Regions from separate parts of the Kitasatospora setae KM-6054 genome, predicted to be linked through region 2. Evidence: predicted binding sites of a transcription regulator. Region 2 holds the regulator's gene; each other region holds the start of a gene.
What was found. The regulator HrcA, encoded in region 2, represses chaperone genes, less so after heat shock. The targets are predictions, from matches to a motif close to TTNGCACTCNGNNNNNCNGAGTGCNAA.
Positions count from the first base shown of each region.

Region 1: groL (chaperonin GroEL) is a predicted target of HrcA. The motif match lies at 2,122-2,148, and genes of this name have one in related genera.
Region 3: groES (co-chaperone GroES) is a predicted target of HrcA. The motif match lies at 3,170-3,196, and genes of this name have one in related genera.

Region 1 is NC_016109.1:4,870,897-4,878,011, reverse strand. Features, by position in the region: gene KSE_RS21755 (Uma2 family endonuclease) at 1-191, opposite strand, end outside; gene groL (chaperonin GroEL) at 379-2,001, opposite strand; gene KSE_RS21745 (cold-shock protein) at 2,389-2,595, opposite strand; gene KSE_RS21740 (MoaD/ThiS family protein) at 3,247-3,525, opposite strand; gene thrC (threonine synthase) at 3,559-4,839, opposite strand; SAM riboswitch class I at 4,857-4,984, opposite strand; gene KSE_RS21730 (glucosyl-3-phosphoglycerate synthase) at 5,123-6,121, shown strand; gene KSE_RS21725 (alpha,alpha-trehalose-phosphate synthase (UDP-forming)) at 6,200-7,115, shown strand, end outside.
Region 2 is NC_016109.1:2,851,403-2,858,517, forward strand. Features, by position in the region: gene KSE_RS12570 (S41 family peptidase) at 1-1,826, opposite strand, end outside; gene KSE_RS12575 (16S rRNA (uracil(1498)-N(3))-methyltransferase) at 1,914-2,657, opposite strand; gene dnaJ (molecular chaperone DnaJ) at 2,770-3,903, opposite strand; gene hrcA (heat-inducible transcriptional repressor HrcA) at 3,985-5,058, opposite strand; gene htpX (zinc metalloprotease HtpX) at 5,360-6,280, shown strand; gene pspAB (PspA-associated protein PspAB) at 6,359-6,946, shown strand; gene KSE_RS12600 (hypothetical protein) at 6,965-7,115, opposite strand, start outside.
Region 3 is NC_016109.1:3,508,750-3,515,864, forward strand. Features, by position in the region: gene KSE_RS15330 (LysR family transcriptional regulator) at 1-814, opposite strand, end outside; gene groL (chaperonin GroEL) at 973-2,607, opposite strand; gene groES (co-chaperone GroES) at 2,722-3,027, opposite strand; gene KSE_RS15345 (hypothetical protein) at 3,318-3,641, shown strand; gene KSE_RS15350 (hypothetical protein) at 3,710-4,051, shown strand; gene KSE_RS15355 (class I SAM-dependent methyltransferase) at 4,081-5,262, shown strand; gene KSE_RS15360 (polysaccharide deacetylase family protein) at 5,238-6,137, opposite strand; gene KSE_RS15365 (hypothetical protein) at 6,206-6,466, opposite strand; gene tsaD (tRNA (adenosine(37)-N6)-threonylcarbamoyltransferase complex transferase subunit TsaD) at 6,463-7,115, opposite strand, start outside.

The sequences.
Region 1 (7,115 bases), 2.0 Mb from region 2:
TCCGGCAGGCGCCTGGTGAGCGCGCGGCTGATCAACACGGCGATCACGTTGTGATCCATGTTCGGCGGTGGCACCAACTGGATCCGGCCTCCCTCGATCTCGGTGCGCCAGCCCTCGGGGGCGTCCAGCTCCCGCCAGGTGTCCAGCAGGTAGGACCACTGCTGGTCCGACTCGACCGCCATGACCGCCATCTCGGAACTCCCCTCTTCCTCTTGCCGTCGCTCGTGCTCAAGGTAGTCGGACCCGGAGCCACCGAAACCGTCCATGGCCCCAGCGTCCCACGAAGGGGTGACCCGGGCGAGAACGCCGTGAGGGCGGCCTCCCGAAGGAGGCCGCCCTCACGGCGTGAGACTGACCGATCCGAGCCGGTGGGCCGGATCAGAAGTCCATGTCACCGCCCGGCATGCCGCCGCCGGCGGCCGCGGCGGCCTTCTCCGGCTTGTCGGCGATGACGGCCTCGGTGGTGAGGAACAGCGCCGCGATGGAGGCGGCGTTCTGCAGGGCGGAGCGGGTGACCTTGGCCGGGTCGATGATGCCGGAGGCGACCAGGTCGACGTACTCGTTGGTCGCGGCGTTCAGGCCGTGGCCGGCGGGCAGGTTGCGGACCTTCTCGACCACGACGCCGCCCTCGAGGCCGGCGTTGGTCGCGATCTGCTTGATCGGGGCCTCGAGCGCCACGCGGACGATGTTGGCACCGGTGGCCTCGTCGCCCTCCAGCTCCAGCTTGTCGAACGCGACACCGGCCTGCAGCAGGGCGACGCCGCCACCGGCGACGATGCCCTCCTCGACGGCGGCCTTGGCGTTGCGCACCGCGTCCTCGATGCGGTGCTTGCGCTCCTTGAGCTCGACCTCGGTGGCCGCGCCGGCCTTGATGACGGCCACGCCGCCGGCCAGCTTGGCGAGGCGCTCCTGGAGCTTCTCGCGGTCGTAGTCCGAGTCGGAGTTCTCGATCTCGGCGCGGATCTGGTTGACCCGGCCGGCGACCTGGTCGCTGTCGCCGCCGCCGTCGACGATGGTGGTCTCGTCCTTGGTGATGACGACCTTGCGGGCGGTGCCGAGCAGGTCGATGCCGGCGTTCTCGAGCTTGAGGCCGACCTCCTCGGAGATCACGGTGCCGCCGGTCAGGATGGCGATGTCGCCGAGCATGGCCTTGCGGCGGTCGCCGAAGCCCGGGGCCTTGACGGCGACGGACTTGAAGGTGCCGCGGATCTTGTTCACGACCAGGGTCGACAGGGCCTCGCCCTCGACGTCCTCGGCGATGATGACGAGCGGCTTGCCGCTCTGCATGACCTTCTCCAGCAGCGGGAGGAGGTCCTTGACCGAGGAGATCTTGGAGTTGGCGATGAGGATGTACGGGTCCTCGAAGCTCGCCTCCATGCGCTCCAGGTCGGTGGCGAAGTAGGCGGAGATGTAGCCCTTGTCGAAGCGCATGCCCTCGGTGAGCTCGAGCTCCAGGCCGAAGGTGTTGCTCTCCTCGACGGTGATGACGCCTTCCTTGCCGACCTTGTCCATCGCCTCGGCGATGAGCTCGCCGATCTGGGTGTCGGCGGCCGAGATGGAGGCGGTGGAGGCGATCTGCTCCTTGGTCTCCACGTCCTTGGCCTGGGCCAGCAGCTGGTCGGAGACGGCCGCGACGGCCTTCTCGATGCCGCGCTTGAGGGCCATCGGGTTGGCGCCGGCGGCGACGTTGCGCAGACCCTCGCGGACGAGCGCCTGGGCGAGCACGGTGGCGGTGGTGGTGCCGTCACCCGCGACGTCGTCGGTCTTCTTGGCGACCTCCTTGACCAGCTCGGCGCCGATCTTCTCGTACGGGTCCTCGAGCTCGATCTCCTTGGCGATGGAGACACCGTCGTTGGTGATCGTGGGGGCGCCCCACTTCTTCTCCAGGACGACGTTGCGACCCTTGGGGCCGAGCGTGACCTTCACGGCGTCGGCAAGCTGGTTCATGCCACGCTCAAGGCCGCGGCGGGCTTCCTCGTCAAAGGCGATGATCTTGGCCATCAGAAGTGGTCCTCCGGGACACGGTCGACTGCTCGGACCAAGGGGTGCCCGCGACGGACGGCCCAGGAGAGCGGGGGTCCCTTCCCCTACCGCTTCCGGGGCCTCACCGGCCCGGTCCGTTTGTCACTCTCACACGGTGAGTGCTAACGCCAATGATTAGCACTCTCGGGTGTCGAGTGCAAGCCCATTGGGCCCCGCCGGGCCGCCCGGACGCACCGGCCGCGGGCCGCTCCCGGGCCGACAGCGAGCCGGCACCGGGCCGCTCCCGGACCGCCGCGCGGGCCGCTCCCGGGCCGCCGCGCGGGCCCGGGCAGGCCGACGGGCCCGCCCCGGACGCCGTGGCGTCGGGACGGGCCCGCGGTTCGGTGCGTGCGGTCTACCGGGCCGTCAGGCGCCGGCGGCCCGGACCATGTCGGCCTGCGGGCCCTTCTGACCCTGCGAGATCTCGAACTCGACCCGCTGACCCTCTTCCAGGGTGCGGTATCCGTCCATCTGGATCGCGCTGTAGTGGACGAACACGTCCGCTCCACCGTCGACCGCGATGAAGCCGTAGCCCTTCTCGGCGTTGAACCACTTGACGGTGCCCTGAGCCATTGCAAACTCCCCTTGTGCTGTGCTGGCCCTTCAGAGATCCGCGGGACGCGGACCCGGAGGTCTGGAAGGCCGGCCTGGGGACTCCCCCCCGTACGGCGCAGCCTCTGTCGCGGCTGAATGTATCCGGATATGCGCCCTCTGCAACAGGCCCAATTTCCGGGGAATGCCCGGACCTGGCAGGGGATATGACGGGGCGAAAGGAACATTCATCGACAATTGCCATGGGGCATAACGGACGCTCTGCCGCAAAACGCCGGAACAATTCTGACGGCGGCCTGACAGAACGGACCGCCGACCGCCCGCCGACCGCCCGGCGGGCGGAACCGACACGGGCCCGACGCGGAACCGGCGTGGAACGGGCGCGGAACGCACTCGGGGCGAGCGGGGCCCGCACCGGCGGGGCATGCGGCGGAAAACGATGATTGAACCGGGCGGAAGCGGGGAACGGCCTCGTCCGGCACTCTACTCCTTCCGCTCCGGAGGAATTCCGGCGGGCTGCCCGGCGAAAAACCGCAGGTAAACGCGGCGGCAACCGCGGCGCCCGAATGGCGGGCAGCCCGGGCGCCGGAATGGCCCCGGTACGCACGAAACCGCCGCCCGGTCCGGAAATCGAATTCCGGACCGGGCGGCGGCGACGGCGACGCGGGGCGGTCAGCAGCCGCCGGCCACCGCCGGAATGATCGACACCGAGGCGCCGTCCTTGATCTCGGTCTCCAGGCCCTCGGCGAAGCGCACGTCGTCGTCGTTCACGTACACGTTGACGAAGCGGCGCAGCTTGCCGGTGTCGTCCAGCAGGCGGGCCGCGATGCCGGCGTGGTTCGCCTCCAGGTCGGCGATCACGGCGGACAGGGTGGCGCCCTCGGCGGTCACCTCGGCGGCACCGCCGGTGTAGGTGCGCAGGATGGTCGGGATGCGGACGGTGGCGCTCATGGGCTGCTCCTCGGGCTGGGGCGTGGGGGGGGGTCAGGCGGTGGCGAGGCCGGCGGCGCGGAAGGACTCCAGCGTCGGGCGGATCACGGCGGTCATGCCGGCGTCGGCGACCGCGTCGAGGGTCTTCAGGCCGTCGCCGGTGTTGATCGCGACGGTCTCCTTGGACGGGTCCAGCTGGCCCGTCTCGACCAGCTTCTTCAGCACGCCGACGGTCACGCCGCCCGCGGTCTCGGCGAAGACGCCCTCGGTGCGGGCGAGCAGCTTGATCGCCTCGACCACCTCGGCGTCGGTGACGTCCTCGACGGCGCCGCCGGTGCGGCGGGCGATGTCCAGCACGTACGGGCCGTCGGCCGGGTTGCCGATCGCCAGCGACTTGGCGATGGTGTCCGGCTTGACCGGCTTGATCACGTCGCGGCCGGCCTTGAAGGCGGCGGAGACCGGGGAGCAGCCCTCGGCCTGGGCGCCGAAGATCTTGTACGGCTTGTCCTCGACCAGGCCGAGCTTGATCAGCTCCTGCAGGCCCTTGTCGATCTTGGTGAGCTGGGAGCCGGAGGCGATCGGGATGACGATCTGGTCGGGCAGCCGCCAGCCGAGCTGCTCGCAGATCTCGAACGCCAGGGTCTTCGAGCCCTCGCCGTAGTACGGGCGCAGGTTGACGTTCACGAAGCCCCAGCCCTCGCCGGCCGGGTCGCCGATCAGCTCGGAGCAGAAGCGGTTCACGTCGTCGTAGTTGCCGTCGATGCCGACCAGCTCGCCGCCGTACACGCCGGCCATCACGACCTTGCCCTGCTCCAGGTCGTGCGGGATGAACACGCAGGACTTGAAGCCGGCCCGGGCGGCCGCGGCGCCCACCGCGCCGGCCAGGTTGCCGGTGGAGGAGCAGGAGAGCGTGGTGAAGTCGAAGGCGCGGGCGGCCTCGATCGCGCAGGCCACCACCCGGTCCTTGAAGGAGTGGGTCGGGTTGCCCGAGTCGTCCTTGACGTACAGCTGGCCGGTGAAGCCCAGCTCGCGGCCCAGGTTGTCGGCCTTGACCAGCGGGGTCCAGCCCGGGTTCAGGTTCGGCTTGCCGGCCACGTCGGCGGGGACGGGCAGCAGCGGGGCGTAGCGCCAGATCGACGCCGGGCCGGCCTCGATCCGCTTGCGCAGCTCCTCGGCGTCGTAGCCCGCGTAGTCGTAGGCGATCTCCAGCGGGCCGAAACACTCCAGACAGGCGAAGCTCGGACCGAGCGGGAAGCGGGTACCGCACTCGCGACAGGACAGCGCGGTCGCGGGACCGAGGTCGACGGTGGTGGATGCGGCGGTGTCAACAGCCATGGTGGCGAGGCCCTTTCTCCTCATCTTCCCCGGAGCGCGGTCGCGTCCGGGACGGAATTGGCACCTGTCCCGCCGGGCCTGCTGGCCGTGCGGGAGGGTTGCCGGGACTTCAACGGGCCGTTCCCTCAGTCCCTCTGGATGAGCTCTGTGAAGTTGTGGTCGTACGCTGCGACCGACCCCCGCGTGCGAAGGCTCGGTCGCAATAAGAAGACTGTATCCGAAGGCGGGGCAGACCCACCCCCCTCGTCCGACAACCGAGACGAACCGAGACAGGGAGCGAGACTTGCCGGAGCAGCCAGAGCCCGGGGTACTGCCGGAGGTGGCCGACTGGCTGCGCCGCCGCTCGTGGACGGCCGCCGACCGCCCGCTCGACCTGCTGCTCGCCGCCAAGCGGGCGGCCGGCCCGGCCGGCACGGTCAGCGTGGTGCTGCCCGCGCTGGACGAGGAGTCCACCGTCGGCGAGATCGTCGCCGCGATCCGCACCGAGCTGGTCGAACGCGTCCCGCTGGTGGACGAGCTGGTGGTGGTCGACTCCGGCTCGCGGGACGCCACCGCGGCCGTCGCGGCCGCCGCCGGCGCCCGGGTGGTGCACCGCGACGCGCTCCTGCCCCGGCTGCCCGCCGCCCCCGGCAAGGGCGAGGTGCTGTGGCGCTCGCTGCTCGCCACCAGCGGCGCGATCGTCTGCTTCGTCGACGCCGACCTGCGCGAGTTCGACCCGGCCTTCGTCTCCGGCATCGTCGGCCCGCTGCTCACCGACCCGGCCCTGCACCTGGTCAAGGCCATGTACGACCGCCCCTTCGAGGCCGACGGCGCCGTCGTCCCGGCCGGCGGCGGCCGGGTCACCGAGCTCGTCGCCCGCCCGCTGCTCAACCTGCACTGGCCGCAGCTGGCCGGCTTCGTCCAGCCGCTCGGCGGCGAGTACGCGGCCCGCCGCGCCCTGCTGGAGCGGCTGCCCTTCCCGACCGGCTACGGCGTCGAGCTCGGCCTGCTGGTCGACGCCCTCGAACTGGCCGGCCTGGACGCGCTGGCCCAGGTCGACGTCGGCGTCCGGCACCACCGCCACCAGGACGGCCAGGCCCTCGGCCGGATGGCCGCCACCATCTACCGCACCGCCCTGGAGCGGCTGGACCGCGCCCACCGGCTCAAGGCCGACCCGGACCTGGTCCGCCCGCTGCTCACCCAGTACACCCGCACCGCCGACGGCTTCACCCCCCGCACCCACCCCGTCCCGGCCACCGAACGGCCCCCGATGGCCACCGTCCCCGAGTACCGCGACCGCTGAGCGGCCGCCCCCGGTGTTCACCCGCCCCCGGCCGCGCCGAGTGGTTTGGTCGGCTGATCGCACGGCAAGGTTGGCTGTATGGCCGATCACGTGTCCGAACACCCCCAGCAGTCCGGAGCCGCCCCGATCCTGGTGGCCTCCAACCGCGGCCCGGTGTCCTTCCGCACGGAGGACGACGGCTCACTGACCCTCCGCAGAGGCGGCGGCGGCCTGGTCTCCGGGCTGTCCGCGATCGACGACCCGAACGCGGTGTGGGTCTGCGCCGCGCTCTCCGACGCCGACCGCACCGCCGCCCGGCAGGCCCCCGACGGCCGGCTCGACCTGGCCGGGCACGACGTCGGCGGACAGGCCGTCCGGATGCTGGACATCGATCCGGAGACCTTCGCCCGCGCCTACAACGGCGTCGCCAACTCCACCCTGTGGTTCGTCCACCACCTGCTGTACCAGACGCCCGTGCAGCCGGCCTTCGACGCCGCCTTCCGCACCGAGTGGGCCGCCTACCGGGCGTACAACGCCGCCTTCGCCGAGGCGCTGGCCGCCGAGGCCGCCCCCGGCGCGGCCGTGCTGATCCAGGACTACCACCTGTCGCTGGCCCCCGCGCTGCTCCGCGCGCTCCGCCCGGACCTGCGGATCGGCCACTTCTCGCACACCCCCTGGGCCCCGCCGGACTACTACCGGCTGCTGCCCGACGACGTCGCCGCCGCCGTCCTGGAGGGCATCCTCGGCGCCGACCGGGCCGCCTTCCTGACCCGCCGCTGGGCGCTCGCCTTCGCCGACTGCTGCGAGGCCGTCCTCGGCGCCGAGGTCGACCGCGCCGCGCTCACCGTCACCCACGGCGGCCGCACCACCCGGCTCGGCGTGCACGGCCTCGGCGCGGACGCCGACTTCCTGCGCGAACGCGCCCACCGCCCCGACGTCGACGAGCGGCTCGCCACCCTGCGCGCGGCCGTCGGCGACCGCCGCACCATCGTCCGGGTCGACCGCACCGAGCTCA
Region 2 (7,115 bases):
GTGCGGGCCGGCTCGTCGTCCAACGAGGCGGCGCTGTCGCCGAGTTCACCGCTGAACGGGTACCTGGTCCACAGCACCCCGTCCTTCGCGGCCCGCAGCACCCCGAACCGGCCCGCCTCCACCGGGAACGGCACGATCCGGTCCGCGAGGCCCTCCAGGTCGACCCGGGTGACCGGCACCGCGGCGGCCTCCTTCTCGCCGTCCTTGGCGTCGTCCTCCTCGCCGCCGACCGGCCGGCCGGCCCGCCGCGGGCCGAACGGCGACGGGGTGTCGGCGGCCAGCGTCAGCAGGTACGGGCGGGTGCCGCCGGGGAACGACAGGTCGAAGGCGTGCTGGTCGTACACCGGGTCGAAGGTCCGCACCGAGAGGAACGCCAGGTGCGCGCCGTCCGCGGTGAAGGCCGGCGAGTAGTCGTGGAAGCGCTGCGGGGTGGCCTCGCTGACGGTGCGCGAGGTCAGGTCGGCCAGCATGATCTGGCGCAGCGACCACGGGCCGAGCACCGGCTGCGACCAGGCCAGCCACGCCGAGTCGGGGCTGAACACCAGCCCGCTGACCTCGCCGTCGCCGCTGCGCGCCAGCTCGTTGACCGCGCCGTCGCTGAGCGCCACCAGCAGCACCCGGCCGTCGTGCGCGGCCACCGCGAGCTGCTTGCCGTCCGGCGAGGCCACCAGCGCGCGGACCCGGCCGAGCCGCCCGGCCGCCAGCCGCCGCCGCTCCGCGCCGAGCACCGCCGGGGCGTACTCCAGCGCGTCGTCGCCGTCGGCGTCGGTGACCCAGACCGCGCCCTGCGCGCCGTCCTCGCCCGGGACGACCCGGGCCAGCCGGTTCCGCACCCCGGGCGTCTCGTCCAGCACCCGGGCCGGGCCGTCCCGGTGGGTCAGCCAGTGCACGGTGCCGCGGACCACCACGGCGGCGGCCCGGCCGGTGCGGTCCGGGGCGGCGGTCTCGACCTGTCCGGCGGCGGGCGTCGGGTGCGGGTGGCGCCGGGTCCGCGGCCCGGCCGGGGCGACGTCCAGCGGGCGCGGCGCGGCGCCGTCCAGGTCGTCCAGCAGCCAGAGCCGGCCGGCCCGCTGCCAGACCACCCGGGTGCCGTCGGTGGCGGCCTGCCGGTCGTAGAAGCCGTCCCCGGCGGGGCTGTGCGCCCGCAGGTCGGAGCCGTCCGGGAGGCTGGAGTACAGCCGTCCGGTGCCCTCGTGGTCGGACAGGAACGCGATCCGGTCGCCGACCCACATCGGGCACTCCAGCTGCCCGTCCAGGCCGGCGTGCAGGGGTTCGAACCCGGCCGCGCCGATCCACAGCCGCCCGGCCCGGCCGCCCCGGTAGCGCTTCCAGTGCGCGGCCTCCCGGTTGTGGGTGCCGAGCAGCACCCGCCCGCCGCTCGCGCCCTCCGGCACCGGCTCGAAGGCCAGCGCGCCGATCGGCCCGTACGGCAGCCGCTCCGGCTCCCCGCCGTCCAGCGGCAGCGCGAACGCCCAGGTCCGGCGGATCGTCTCCTGCCCGGCGGCGGTGATCGCGACCGGCCGCCCGTCGGCGGTCCAGCCGACCAGCGCGGTGAACGGGCTGCCCCAGTACGTCAGCCGCCGGGCGGGGCCGCCCTCGACCGCCCCGACGTGCACCTCCGGCGCGCCGTCCCGGGTCGAGGTCCACGCCAGCGACCGCCCGTCCGGCGAGAACCGCGGTGTCGCCACGGGCGCCCGGTCGGCCGTCAACCGCCAGGCCCGGCCGCCCTCCAGCGGCGCCAGCCAGACGTCGTCCTCGGCGACGAAGGCCACGACGTCGCCATGCAGGTGGGGGTGGCGCAGGTAGCCGCGCGTCGATTCCGTCATCCTGCCACCCTAGGGCGCCCGGCTCACCGAACGTCAGAGGTTGCGGGACCACGCGGTTGCCGGTTCCGGAACCCCGGCCCCGCGGACCTACCCCCAGCGCCCGGTGCGCCCGAGCAGCAGCGCGCCGGCCGCGACGCCCGCCGTGGAGGTGCGCAGCACGGACGGGCCGAGCCGGTACGGGGCGGCGCCGGCCTCCGCGAAGGCGGCGATCTCGTCCGGGGAGACGCCGCCCTCGGGCCCGACCACCAGGACGATCTCGCCGGCCGCCGGGAGGTCCGCGCCGGCCAGCGGCAGCGCGCCCTCCTCGTGCAGGACGGCGGCGAAGTCCGCGGCGGCGAGCAGCGGCAGCAGCTGCCGGGTGGTGAGGGCGTCGCCGACCTCGGGGAAGCGCAGCCGCCTGGCCTGCTTGCCGGCCTCGCGCGCGGTGGCCCGCCACTTGGCGAGCGCCTTGGCGCCGCGCTCGCCCTTCCACTGGGTGATGCAGCGGGAGGCGGCCCAGGGCACGATCGCGTCGACGCCGGCCTCGGTCATGGTCTCGACGGCGAGTTCGCCGCGGTCGCCCTTGGGCAGCGCCTGGACGACGGTGATCCGGGGCGCGGGGGCGGGTTCCTCGCGGACGGCGGCGACCAGCACGTCGAGGGCGTCCTTGCCGTGCAGCGCGCTGACGGTGCCGTCGGCGCCGCGGCCGCGGCCGTCGGCGAGGGTGAGCGCCTCGCCGGGCTGGAGGCGCTTGACGGCGGCGGCGTGCCGGCCCTCGGCGCCGTCGAGGCGGACGGTCGTGCCGGGGGCGGCCCCCGTCAGGTCGTCGACGACGAACACGGGTGCGGTCATCGGGGCAGCGGTCCTCTCAGCAGGAGCCCATCGCGGGGCCGTCAAAAAAACCGGCCGGGACCGGCGGGGGCACGCAGCCCCTGCGCCGTTCCCGGCCCGGGTCGTACGGGTCTCACCGGCCGTTGAAGGCGTCCTTCAGCCGGGAGAACAGGCCCTGCTGGCCGGGCGCGAACTGCCCGGAGGGACGCTCCTCGCCGCGCAGCATGGCGAGCCGCCGCAGCAGCTCCTCCTGCTCCGGGTCGAGCTTGGTGGGCGTCTGCACCTCGACGTGCACTATCAGGTCGCCCCGGCCGCCGCCGCGCAGGTGGGTGATGCCGCGGCCGTGCAGCGGGATCGACTGGCCGGACTGGGTGCCGGGCCGGATGTCGACCTCCTCCAGGCCGTCCAGGGTCTGCAGCGGCACCTGGGTGCCGAGCGACGCTGCGGTCATCGGGATGGTGACGGTGCAGTGCAGGTCGTCGCCGCGCCGCTGGAAGGTCGGGTGGCTGGTCTCGGCGATCTCGACGTACAGGTCGCCGGCCGGGCCGCCGCCGGGGCCGACCTCGCCCTCGCCGGCCAGCTGGATCCGGGTGCCGTTGTCGACGCCGGCCGGGATCTTGACGGTGAGGGTGCGGCGGGCGCGGACCCGGCCGTCGCCGGCGCACTCGGGGCACGGGGTCGGGACGACGGTGCCGAAGCCCTGGCACTGCGGGCAGGGGCGGGAGGTCATGACCTGGCCCAGGAAGGACCGGGTGACCTGGGAGACCTCGCCCTTGCCGCGGCACATGTCGCAGGTCTGCGCGGAGGTGCCGGGCGCGGCGCCCTCGCCGCTGCAGGTGGTACAGGTGACGGCGGTGTCGACCTGGAGTTCCTTGGTGGTGCCGAAGGCGGCCTCCTCCAGGGTGATCTCCAGCCGGATCATGGCGTCCTGGCCGCGGCGGGTGCGCGAGCGCGGGCCGCGCTGGCCGGTCGCGGCGCCGAAGAAGGCGTCCATGATGTCGGAGAAGCCGAACCCGGCCGCTCCGGCGCCGAAGCCGCCCCCGCCGCCGGGCGACAGCGGGTCGCCGCCGAGGTCGTAGACCTGACGCTTCTGCGGGTCGGAGAGCACCTCGTAGGCGGCGTTGATCTCCTTGAACCGCTCCTGCGTCTTCGGGTCCGGGTTGACGTCCGGGTGCAGTTCACGGGCGAGGCGCCGGAACGCCTTCTTGATCTCGTCCTGCCCCGCGTCGCGTCGGACGCCGAGTACCGCGTAGTAGTCCGTGGCCACCAAATGCTCCGCTTTGTTCCGCCTCTTGAAGTGCCTGCGACAGCACGCTGCCTGTTGCGCCGTTCCGCTGCGCCGTTGCCGTTACGACTCCGCCAGGATCTGGCCGACGTACCGTGCCACCGCGCGCACCGCCCCCATTGTGCCCGGGTAATCCATCCGGGTCGGACCGATCACTCCCAGTTTTGCCACGCTCTGGTCGCCCGAACCGTAACCGACCGAGACGACGGACGTGGAATTGAGCCCCTCGTAGGCGATCTCGTGGCCGATCCGGACCGTCATCGCCGAGTCCGTCGTCTCACCCAGCAGGCGCAACAGCACCACCTGCTCCTCCAGGGCCTCCAGGACCGGGCGGATGGTGAGCGGGAAGTCGTGGCCGAAGCGGGTCAGGTTGGCGGTGCCCGCCAGCATGATCCGCTCCTCGTTCTGTTCGGCCAGGGCCTCGAACAGGACCGTCAGCACGGTGCTGACGGTGGGCCGGTCGGCGGGCTCGAAGCCGGCCGGCAGGTCCTCCAGGACGGTCGGCACCTCGGGCAGCCGGCAGCCGCCCGCCATGCCGTTCAGCCTGGCCCGCAGATCGCCGAGCAGGGCCTCGCCGACCGGGGCGGGGCAGTCGACCATCCGCTGTTCGACCCGGCCGGTGTTGGTGATCAGCACCAGCATCAGCTTGGTCGGGGTGAGCGACACCAGTTCGATGTGCCGCACGGTGGAACGGGTCAGCGACGGGTACTGGACGACCGCGACCTGCCGGGTCAGCTGCGCGAGCAGCCGCACCGTCCGGGCCACCACGTCGTGCAGGTCGACCGCGCCCTCCAGGAAGTGCCGGATCGCCCGGCGCTCCGGCGGGGTCATCGGCTTGACCTCGGCCAGCCGGTCGACGAACAGCCGGTAGCCCTTGTCGGTGGGGATCCGGCCCGCACTGGTGTGCGGCTGGTGGATGTACCCCTCCTCCTCCAGCGCGGCCATGTCGTTGCGGACGGTGGCCGGGGAGACGCCCAGGTTGTGGCGCTCCACCAGGGCCTTGGAGCCGACCGGCTCCTCGGTGCCCACGTAGTCCTGGACGATCGCCCGGAGCACCGCGAGCCGCCGCTCGTCGAGCGGTCGGACGGACGGCCGCGGGTCGATCAGTCGGCCGTCGGGCTTGCCGTCGTCCGGCATGGGGCACGCACCTCCGTCGTCGTCCGTCGTTCCGCTGTCCGGGCCGGCCTGGCACTCAACCGGTCAGAGTGCCAGCACCGTATCTGCCAGTGTACGGCCCGGGCCTGACGGCAGGAACGGTCCGCCCGCGTGATCCTCGTCCGAATGCGGCCCGCCCGGGCGCCCGGCGTGTCGGGTTCCGGGCGGATTCGACCCGTTTCGGATGGTGCCCGCGGGCCCGGCCGGTGGCAGCATCGAAGGCGAGCGGGGCGGCCGGCCGAGCGGCCGGGTCCGGCCCGCGCGAGGCAGAGGAGGAGCAGCGATGTCGGCGTCCCGGCACTCCCGGTTCACCCCCGACCGCGGCCTGACCGGCCGGATGGTCACCACCATGTTCCTGATCGGACTGGTCTACGTCGGCTTCACCGGCCTGCTGATCGTGCTGCTGCGCGGCGCCTGGCCGCTGGTCGTGCTGATCTCCGGCGGCCTGTTCGTCGCCCAGTTCTGGTTCTCCGACAGGATCACCGAGCGGGCGATGGGCGCCCACCGGGTGACCCCCGAGCAGTACCCGCAGCTGCACGGCGCGGTCGACCGGCTCTGCGCGCTGGCCGACATGCCCAAACCCCGGGTCGCGGTCGCCGACAACGACATGCCCAACGCCTTCGCCACCGGCCGCAACCCGCAGAACGCGGTGATCTGCGTGACCACCGGCCTGCTGCGCCGGCTGGAGCCGGAGGAGCTGGAGGGCGTGCTGGCCCACGAGCTGTCGCACGTCGCGCACCGGGACGTCGCGGTGATGACGGTCGCCGGGTTCCTCGGCGTGCTGGCCGGCGCGATGACCAGGATCGCCCTGTACGGCGGCATGATGGGCGGCGGCAACCGGAACAGCAACGACCAGAACGCGGCGATCGCGATGGTGCTGGTCCCGCTCGCCTCGATGGTGGTGTACGCGATCAGCTTCCTGCTGACCAGGCTGCTGTCCCGCTACCGCGAACTGGCCGCCGACCGGGCCGCCGCCCAGCTGACCGGCCGGCCCGCCGCGCTGGCCTCGGCGCTGACCAAGGTCACCGGGCAGATCGCCGCCATCCCGACCAAGGACCTGCGGCAGGCCCAGCCGTACAACGCCTTCTACTTCGCCCCGGCCCTCAGCGCCAAGGAGGCCGCCTCCCGGCTGTTCTCCACCCACCCGTCGCTGGAGCAGCGGCTGGCGCAGCTGCGGAAGGTCTCCGACGAACTCGGGCAGTGAGCCCGGCCGTCCGACGAACCGACCACCGAACCGACCACCCGACGAACCGACGACCCGACGAACCGAGGAGCGCTGCACGTGGGATTCCTGGACGCCCTGTTCGGCCGGAGCAAGCCGGTCAAGCCCGACCTCGACCAGCTGTTCGGCGTCCCGTCGGCGGCACTGACCCTGCGGGCCGCCAAGGGCTTCCTGCCGACCGGCCTCGGCTCGGTCTGCTTCGCCGCCGTCGAGGGCGCCGCGTTCACCGAGGTCCAGCAGCAGGTCCGGGCCCTGCTGGACGCGGACACCGCACGCGGCGGCGTCCCCGTCGAGGCGTCCCGGGACGCCTACGGGTACTCCTGGCTGCTCGCCCGGCACACCCCGGACGAGCTGCCCGACCTGGTCAACGACCTGCACGCGGTCAACAGCGAACTGGAGGCGAACGGCTTCGGCCCGCAACTGCTCTGCTCGCTGGTCGCCTTCCGGGACGCCGAGGGCCGCTCGCTGGCCCTGGTCTACCTGTACAAGCGCGGCACCTTCTACCCGATGTGCAAGGTCGCCGGGCAGGAGAAGCGCGACAACCCGCTGGAGATCGAGGTCTCGAACCTGCTCCGCGACGACCTCCGGATCGAACCCGACCTCTCCCGCTGGTTCCCGGTCTGGGGCGCCCCCGGCCTGGAGGGGTAGCCGCACCGACCGCGGAGGTCAGGGCCTCGGCGCGGCCCGGTAGGCGGCCACCGCCGCGTCGACCAGGATCGGCAGCCGCTCGGCCTCCCCCCGGCCGGCGACCTCCTGCACCACCAGCAGCACGTCGCCGTCGCGCAGCACGGCGATCCGGTCGGTCAGCACCGGGTCG
Region 3 (7,115 bases), 660 kb from region 2:
CCCCCAGGCCCGCGCCGACCAGGCCGACCACCGCCGGGTAGTCGTCGGTCGCGAACTCGATCGCCGGCGCGAAGCCCGCGTCGGCGCACAGCTCCACCAGGTGGCCCCGGCACTGCGGGCAGCCGGCGATCCACTGCTCCCCCGCCAGCTCCGCGAGGTCCACCGGGGCGTCCTCGCCGCGGCCCGCGAGCGGGTGCCCGGCCGGGACCAGGCCCACCAGCGGGTCGTCCAGCAGCGGGCGCACCACCAGTTCCGACCAGTCGTTCGCGGCCGCCGTCGCCGCCGCCTCCAGCGCGGCCTCGGCCCGCGCCTCGCGCAGCGTCGCGTGCGGGGAGGGCAGGCTCAGCCCGCCCTGCGAGTCCGGGTAGCGGAACGCCAGCGCGACCTCGCACTCGCCGCCGCGCAGCATCGCCAGCGCCTGGGTCGGCTCCGCCTCCACCAGCGAGATCCGCACCCCCGGGTGCGCCGCCCGCACCTGCGCCACCGAGCGCGGCACCAGCGTCGAGCTGGCCGTCGGGAACGAGACCAGCCGCACCCGCCCGGCCCGCAGCCCGGCGATCGCCGCGACCTCCTCCTCGGCGGCCGACAGCCCGGCGAGGATCCCGTCCGCGTGCCGCAGCAGGACCCGCCCGGCCTCGCTGAGCCGCGTCTCCCGCCCGGAGCGGACCACCAGCGGGGTGTCGACCGCCTTCTCCAGCGCCTTCATCTGCTGGCTCACCGCGGGCTGGGTGCACCCCAGTTCGCGCGCCGCGGCGGAGAACGACCCGGTCCGGGCGACGGCGTGCAGGACGCGGAGGTGGCGGGCTTCGATCACGCCGTCAACTGTACGGAACCCGCCGGACGCCCCGCGCACGCGAAAGGGCGCGAGGTCCCGGCGGTCCGGCCCCGCACCACGGAGGTGCGGGGCCGGCCGCGCGGGTTCCCCGCGCCCCTGCTCTCGCCTTCGCCGGCTAGCGGCTAGCGGCTAGCGCTTCAGTGGCTGTGGCCGTGGCCGCCGTGCGAGTGGCCGTGGCCCGCGGCCTCTTCCTCTTCCTTCTTCTCCACCACGAGGGTCTCGGTGGTGAGCAGCAGGGAGGCGATCGAGGCGGCGTTCTCCAGCGCGGAGCGGGTGACCTTGACCGGGTCGATGACGCCGGCCTTGACCAGGTCGCCGTACTCGCCGGTGGCGGCGTTGTAGCCCTGGCCGGCCTCCAGCTCGGCGACCTTGGAGGTGATGACGTAGCCCTCCAGGCCGGCGTTCTGGGCGATCCAGCGCAGCGGCTCGGCGAGCGCCTTGCGGACGACGGCGACACCGGTCGCCTCGTCGCCGGAGAGGCCGAGGCCGCCCTCCAGGACCTTCGCGGCGTGGACGAGCGAGGCGCCGCCGCCGGCGACGATGCCCTCCTCGACCGCGGCGCGGGTCGCCGAGATGGCGTCCTCCAGGCGGTGCTTGCGCTCCTTGAGCTCGACCTCGGTGGCCGCGCCGACCTTGATCACGCAGACGCCGCCGGCCAGCTTGGCGAGGCGCTCCTGGAGCTTCTCGCGGTCCCAGTCGGAGTCGGTGTTGGCGATCTCGGCCTTGATCTGGGCCACGCGGCCGGCGACCTCGGCGGAGTCGCCGGCACCGTCGACGACGATGGTCTCGTCCTTGGTGACGGTGATCCGGCGGGCGGTGCCGAGCACGTCCAGGCCGACCTGGTCGAGCTTGAGGCCGATCTCCTCGGAGACGACCTGGCCGCCGGTGAGGGTGGCGATGTCGCCGAGGATCGCCTTGCGGCGGTCGCCGAAGCCGGGGGCCTTGACCGCGACCGCGTTGAAGGTGCCGCGGATCTTGTTGACCACCAGGGTGGAGAGGGCCTCGCCGTCGACGTCCTCGGCGATGATCAGCAGCGGGCGGGAGGCGCCGGCCTGCAGGACCTTCTCCAGCAGCGGCAGGAGCTCCTGGATGGAGGAGATCTTGCCCTGGGTGATCAGGACGTACGGGTCCTCCAGGACGGCTTCCTGGCGCTCCGCGTCGGTGACGAAGTACGGCGACAGGTAGCCCTTGTCGAACTGCATGCCCTCGGTGAACTCGAGCTCGACGCCGAAGGTGTTGGACTCCTCGACGGTGATCACACCGTCCTTGCCGACCTTGTCGATCGCCTCGGCGATCAGCTCGCCGACCTGGGCGTCCTGGGCGGAGAGGGAGGCGACGGCGGCGATGTCGTCCTTGCCCTCGATCTCGCGGGCCACCGAGAGCAGGTGCTCGGAGACGGCGGCGACGGCCTTGTCGATGCCCTTCTTCAGGGCGGCCGGGCCGGCGCCCGCGGCGACGTTGCGCAGGCCCTCGTTGACCAGGGCCTGGGCCAGCACGGTGGCGGTGGTGGTGCCGTCGCCCGCGACGTCGTTGGTCTTGGTGGCGACCTCCTTGACCAGCTGCGCGCCGAGGTTCTCGTACGGGTCGTCGAGCTCGACCTCGCGGGCGATGGTCACACCGTCGTTGGTGATGGTCGGGGCGCCGAACTTCTTGTCGATGACGACGTTGCGGCCCTTGGGGCCGATGGTCACCTTGACGGTGTCGGCCAGCTTGTTGACACCGCGCTCCAGCGAGCGGCGGGCGTCCTCGTCGAACTGCAGGGTCTTCGCCATGGTCCCGTTTCCTCAGGGTTGGGTCTGCGTACGTGGAGCAACAACCGCGCCCCGGGCCCCTGTCGGTGCGACACGGATCCGGGGCGGGCTGGGACGTCTTACTGCGCGGACGTCTTACTTCTCGATGATCGCGAGGACGTCGCGGGCCGAGAGGACGAGGTACTCCTCGCCCTGGTACTTCACCTCGGTGCCGCCGTACTTCGAGTACAGGACGATGTCACCGACGGCGACGTCGAGCGGCAGACGCTGGCCGTCCTCGAAGCGGCCCGGTCCGACGGCCAGGACGACGCCCTCCTGAGGCTTCTCCTTGGCGGTGTCCGGGATCACCAGGCCGGAGGCGGTGGTGGTCTCGGCGTCGAGCGGCTGGACCACGATGCGGTCCTCGAGCGGCTTGATGGCAACCTTGCTGCTGGTGGTCACGTCCGAGCTCCCCTTCGGAGATTACGGGGTTGTCTATCAGGTAGGTGGCGATTTCCCGGGCCCGCCGTCGCGGGGGTCGGACACGTTTCATCGCGTTAGCACTCTCCCTGGGGGGAGTGCCAGAAACGACCTTAGAACGCCGTTAGCACTCAGTCAACCAGAGTGCCAACGCCGCCGTGTCGGATTCGCGCCCGACAGCCGCCGCACGCCCCCGGACGAGCCGCCGGACGGCCCGGGGATGAGCCCCCGTACTCAGGCGGCGCGCGCCCGGACCGGCCAGGATTCCGGGCATGACGAAGAACCCGCCCCCGGCCCCCCGCCAACTGGCGCACCTCGCGTGGATGCTGGCGCTGCTGCTGCCGCCCGCCTGGTTCGCGCCGCGCCTGGTGCTGGTGTCCTTCTTCGGGATGCTGGTCGATGCCGACCACCCGGTCGAGCACCTGGACCGGACGCTCTGGCTGACCGGCGCGGTGCTGCTGGGCTGCGTGCTGGTGCTGAGCGTCGGCACCGGGGTGGCCGCCGTCCGGCGGATGTGGATCACGCTGGCCGCGCTGTGGCCGGCCGCCGCCCTGGCGGCGGCCGGGTCGCTGGCCCCGCTCTTCCTCGGCCGCTGAGCACGGCCCCGCGCGGGTTGAGTACCAAGGCTCAGGCGGCGCGCCAACTCCCCTGCCAGCCTGGGGACATGACGAGGAACCGACGCCCGGCCGGCCGGGACGCGCTGCACGCGCTGTGGATGCTGGCGCTGGAGCTGCCGCTGCTGATCGCCTTCCCGTACCTGTTCATGGCCGTGATGATGGGCTTCGCGGTGGCGGACGACCCGACGATCGGCGGCCCGGACGGCCGGGCGGGCGCCGGGGTGGGGATGCTGGTGGTGGGCCTGCTGCTGCTGGCGCTGTGGGCGGGGGCGATCGTGCTGGGGGTGCGGGCGGCGGTCCGCCGGGGGTTCCGGATCGCGCCGGCGGTGCTGTCGGCCGGGCCCGGCCTGCTGGTGCTGGTGGCGCTGCTGACGCTGGTGCGGCACTGACCCCGGCCCCGAGCGGGGACAATGGCCGGGTGGAGATCGAGTCGTTCCGGGCGCTGCTGACCGAGCAGGGGCAGGCGCTGCTGGCCGAGTTGCGGGGGTTCACGGCGGCCGGGGAGCTGGCGCTGGCGACCAGGCTGCGGCGGGAGCACCCGGCGGAGCTGGTCCGGGCGGCGTTCGAGCAGGCCCGGCTGCGGCAGCGGGCGGAGGCGAAGTTCGGGGCGGACGCCGCCTCGATGTACTTCACCCGGGACGGGGTGGAGCAGGCGACCCGGCGCTCGGTGGCCGAGTGGCGGGCGGGCCGGTTCGCGGCGCTGGGGGTGCGGCGGCTGGCCGACCTGTGCTGCGGGATCGGCGGCGACGCGATCGCGCTGGCCCGGGCCGGGATCGCGGTGCTGGCGGTCGACCGGGACGAGCTGACCTGCGAGGTGGCCCGGGCGAACGCGGCGGCGCTGGGCGTGGCGAAGCTGGTGGAGGTCCGCCGGGCGGACGTCGCGGACGTCGACACCGCCGGTTTCGACGCGGTGTTCACCGACCCGGCCCGGCGCACCTCGCAGGGCCGGGTGTTCGACCCGGAGGCGTACTCGCCGCCGCTGTCCTGGGCGGTGGAGGCGGCCCGCGGCGCCCGGTTCGGCGCGCTGAAGGTGGCGCCCGGCATCCCGCACGAGCTGGTGCCGGAGGGCGCCGAGGCGGAGTGGGTGTCGGACCGGGGCGAGGTGAAGGAGGCGGTGCTGTGGTTCGGCACGGCCGCCGCCGAGCCGTACCGGGCGACGCTGCTGCCGGGCCCGCACTCGCTCTCCGGCGGCGCGCTGCCCGCCCCGCCGGTGGGCCCGGTGGGGCGCTACCTGTACGAGCCGGACGGCGCGGTGATCCGGGGCCGGATGGTGGCCGAGGTGGTGACGGCGGTGGACGGGCGGCTGATCGACCCGATGATCGCGTACGTCACCTCGGACGTGCTGCGGCCGACGCCGTACGCGCAGGCGTACGAGCTGACCGACGTGCTGCCGTTCCAGGTGAAGCGGTTGAAGGCGCTGGTGAAGGAGCGCCGGATCGGCACCGTGGTGATCAAGAAGCGCGGGGTGTCCTCGGTCGTCCCGGAGGAGCTGCGGCGGCAGCTGAAGCCGGCCGGGCCGAACGCGGTGACGGTGATCGTGGCCCGCACCGCGGCCGGCCCGCTGATGATGCTGGGTCAGCCGGCCGGCCTGGCGATGTAGTCGTCGAGGCGGGCGACCGCGAAGCCCTGCTCCTGGATCCGGTTGAGCAGTTCGCCGAACATCTCGGTCATCTTCTCGCCCTTGAGCTCGGACGGGCCGCGGAAGTGGGCGAGGATGATGTCGCCGTTGCGGAGCTTCTTGTCGGCGGCCTGGTACTGCATGTCGTGGATCTGCATGGACTCCCGCCACAGCACCACGGCGCGCGGCCCGCACTCCTGGACGGCGGTGTTCAGCGCCGGGGTGTTGGCGCCGTCGCCGAAGGGCGGGCGGAACAGGTACGGCGCGGTGCCGTACTGCTCGGTGAGGGCGGCCTGGTCGTCGCAGACCTGCGCCTTCTGCTGGGCGGCGGGGATCCTGCTCATCTGCGGGTGGCTGACGGTGTGGTTCTGGATGCTGTTGCCGAGCGCCTGCAGCGGCTTGAAGTAGCCGTAGTCGGCCTTGATCACGTCCTTGGTCAGGAACATCGTGATCGGCACCTTGAGGTCGGTGAGCATCCGGACGAACTCGGGGTCCTTCTCGGCGCCGTCGTCGATGGTGATGAACACGACCTTGTCGGCGGTCGGGACCTCGCTGAACACCGGCACCGTCCCGGTCTTCGCCAGCTTGATCGGCCGGTCGGCGGGCGGCGCGGGCGCCTTGGGCAGCGGCTTGAGGCCCCACTTCGCCCAGGCGGCCGCGGGCACGGTGTCCTGGGCGGGCGCGCTCGCGCTCGCGCTGCTGCCGCCGCCGGACGGGGCGGCGGCCGGCGCGGAGCCGGTGAGCGGCGCGGCGGACACCGGCGGCCGGTCCGCCGGCCCCCCGGAGCCGCAGCCGCTCGCCGCCAGCAGCACCGCGAGCGCGCCCGCCCCGTACCCGATCCGTCCCCGCACGCCCACCGGTGCCCCCGATTGCCTCTACATGTGTGTCGATGTTCCAGGACGCACGCTACCTGCCGGCCGGTTGCCTACCCGACATCGGTGCGGGTGAAGGTCCAGCGGTGCACCGGGCGGGCCAGCAGGCCCGCGGGCGGGTCCGGGACCGGCCCGGGCTCGCCGGCCCAGAGCGCGATCAGCAGCACCCGCTCGCCGGGCGCGGTGAACAGCTCGACGCGTTCCAGGCCGGCCGCGCCGCGCACCGCGGGCAGCGCGGACTCCCGCGCCCAGGCGTGCAGTTCGGCGCCCCGGCCGTCGGCCGCCCGGGCCTCCCACATCGCCGCCAGGGTCACTTCAGCGCCTCGTGCGCGTGCGCGTGGACGTGCCCGTGCCCGTCGCCCGGGACGTGGGTCTCGGTGACCGGCAGCGAGGAGTCCGCGGACAGGTCGAGGGAGGACGGGGCGCGGTCGCGCCAGACCATCTCGGCGCCGAGCGCCGCGACCATCGCGCCGTTGTCGGTGCACAGGCCCGGCCGCGGCACCCGCAGCACGATGCCCGCCCGGTCGCAGCGCTGCTGGGCCATCTCGCGCAGCCGCGAGTTGGCCGCCACGCCGCCGCCGATCATCAGGTGGTCGACGCCGTTGTCCTTGCAGGCCCGCACCGCCTTGCGGGTCAGCACGTCGGTGACCGCCTCCTGGAAGGACGCCGCGACGTCCGCCACCGGCACCGGCTCGCCGGCCCGCCGCCTGGCCTCCACCCAGCGCGCCACGGCGGTCTTCAGGCCGGAGAACGAGAAGTCGTACGCCGGGTCCCCGGCGTTGTTCAGGCCGCGCGGGAAGGCGATCGCCTTCCCGTCGCCCTCCCGGGCCATCCGGTCCACCACCGGGCCGCCGGGGAAGCCCAGGCCGAGCACCCGCGCCACCTTGTCGAACGCCTCGCCCGCCGCGTCGTCGATGGTCGCGCCCAGCGGCCGCACGTCGGCGGTGATGTCGCTGCTGAGCA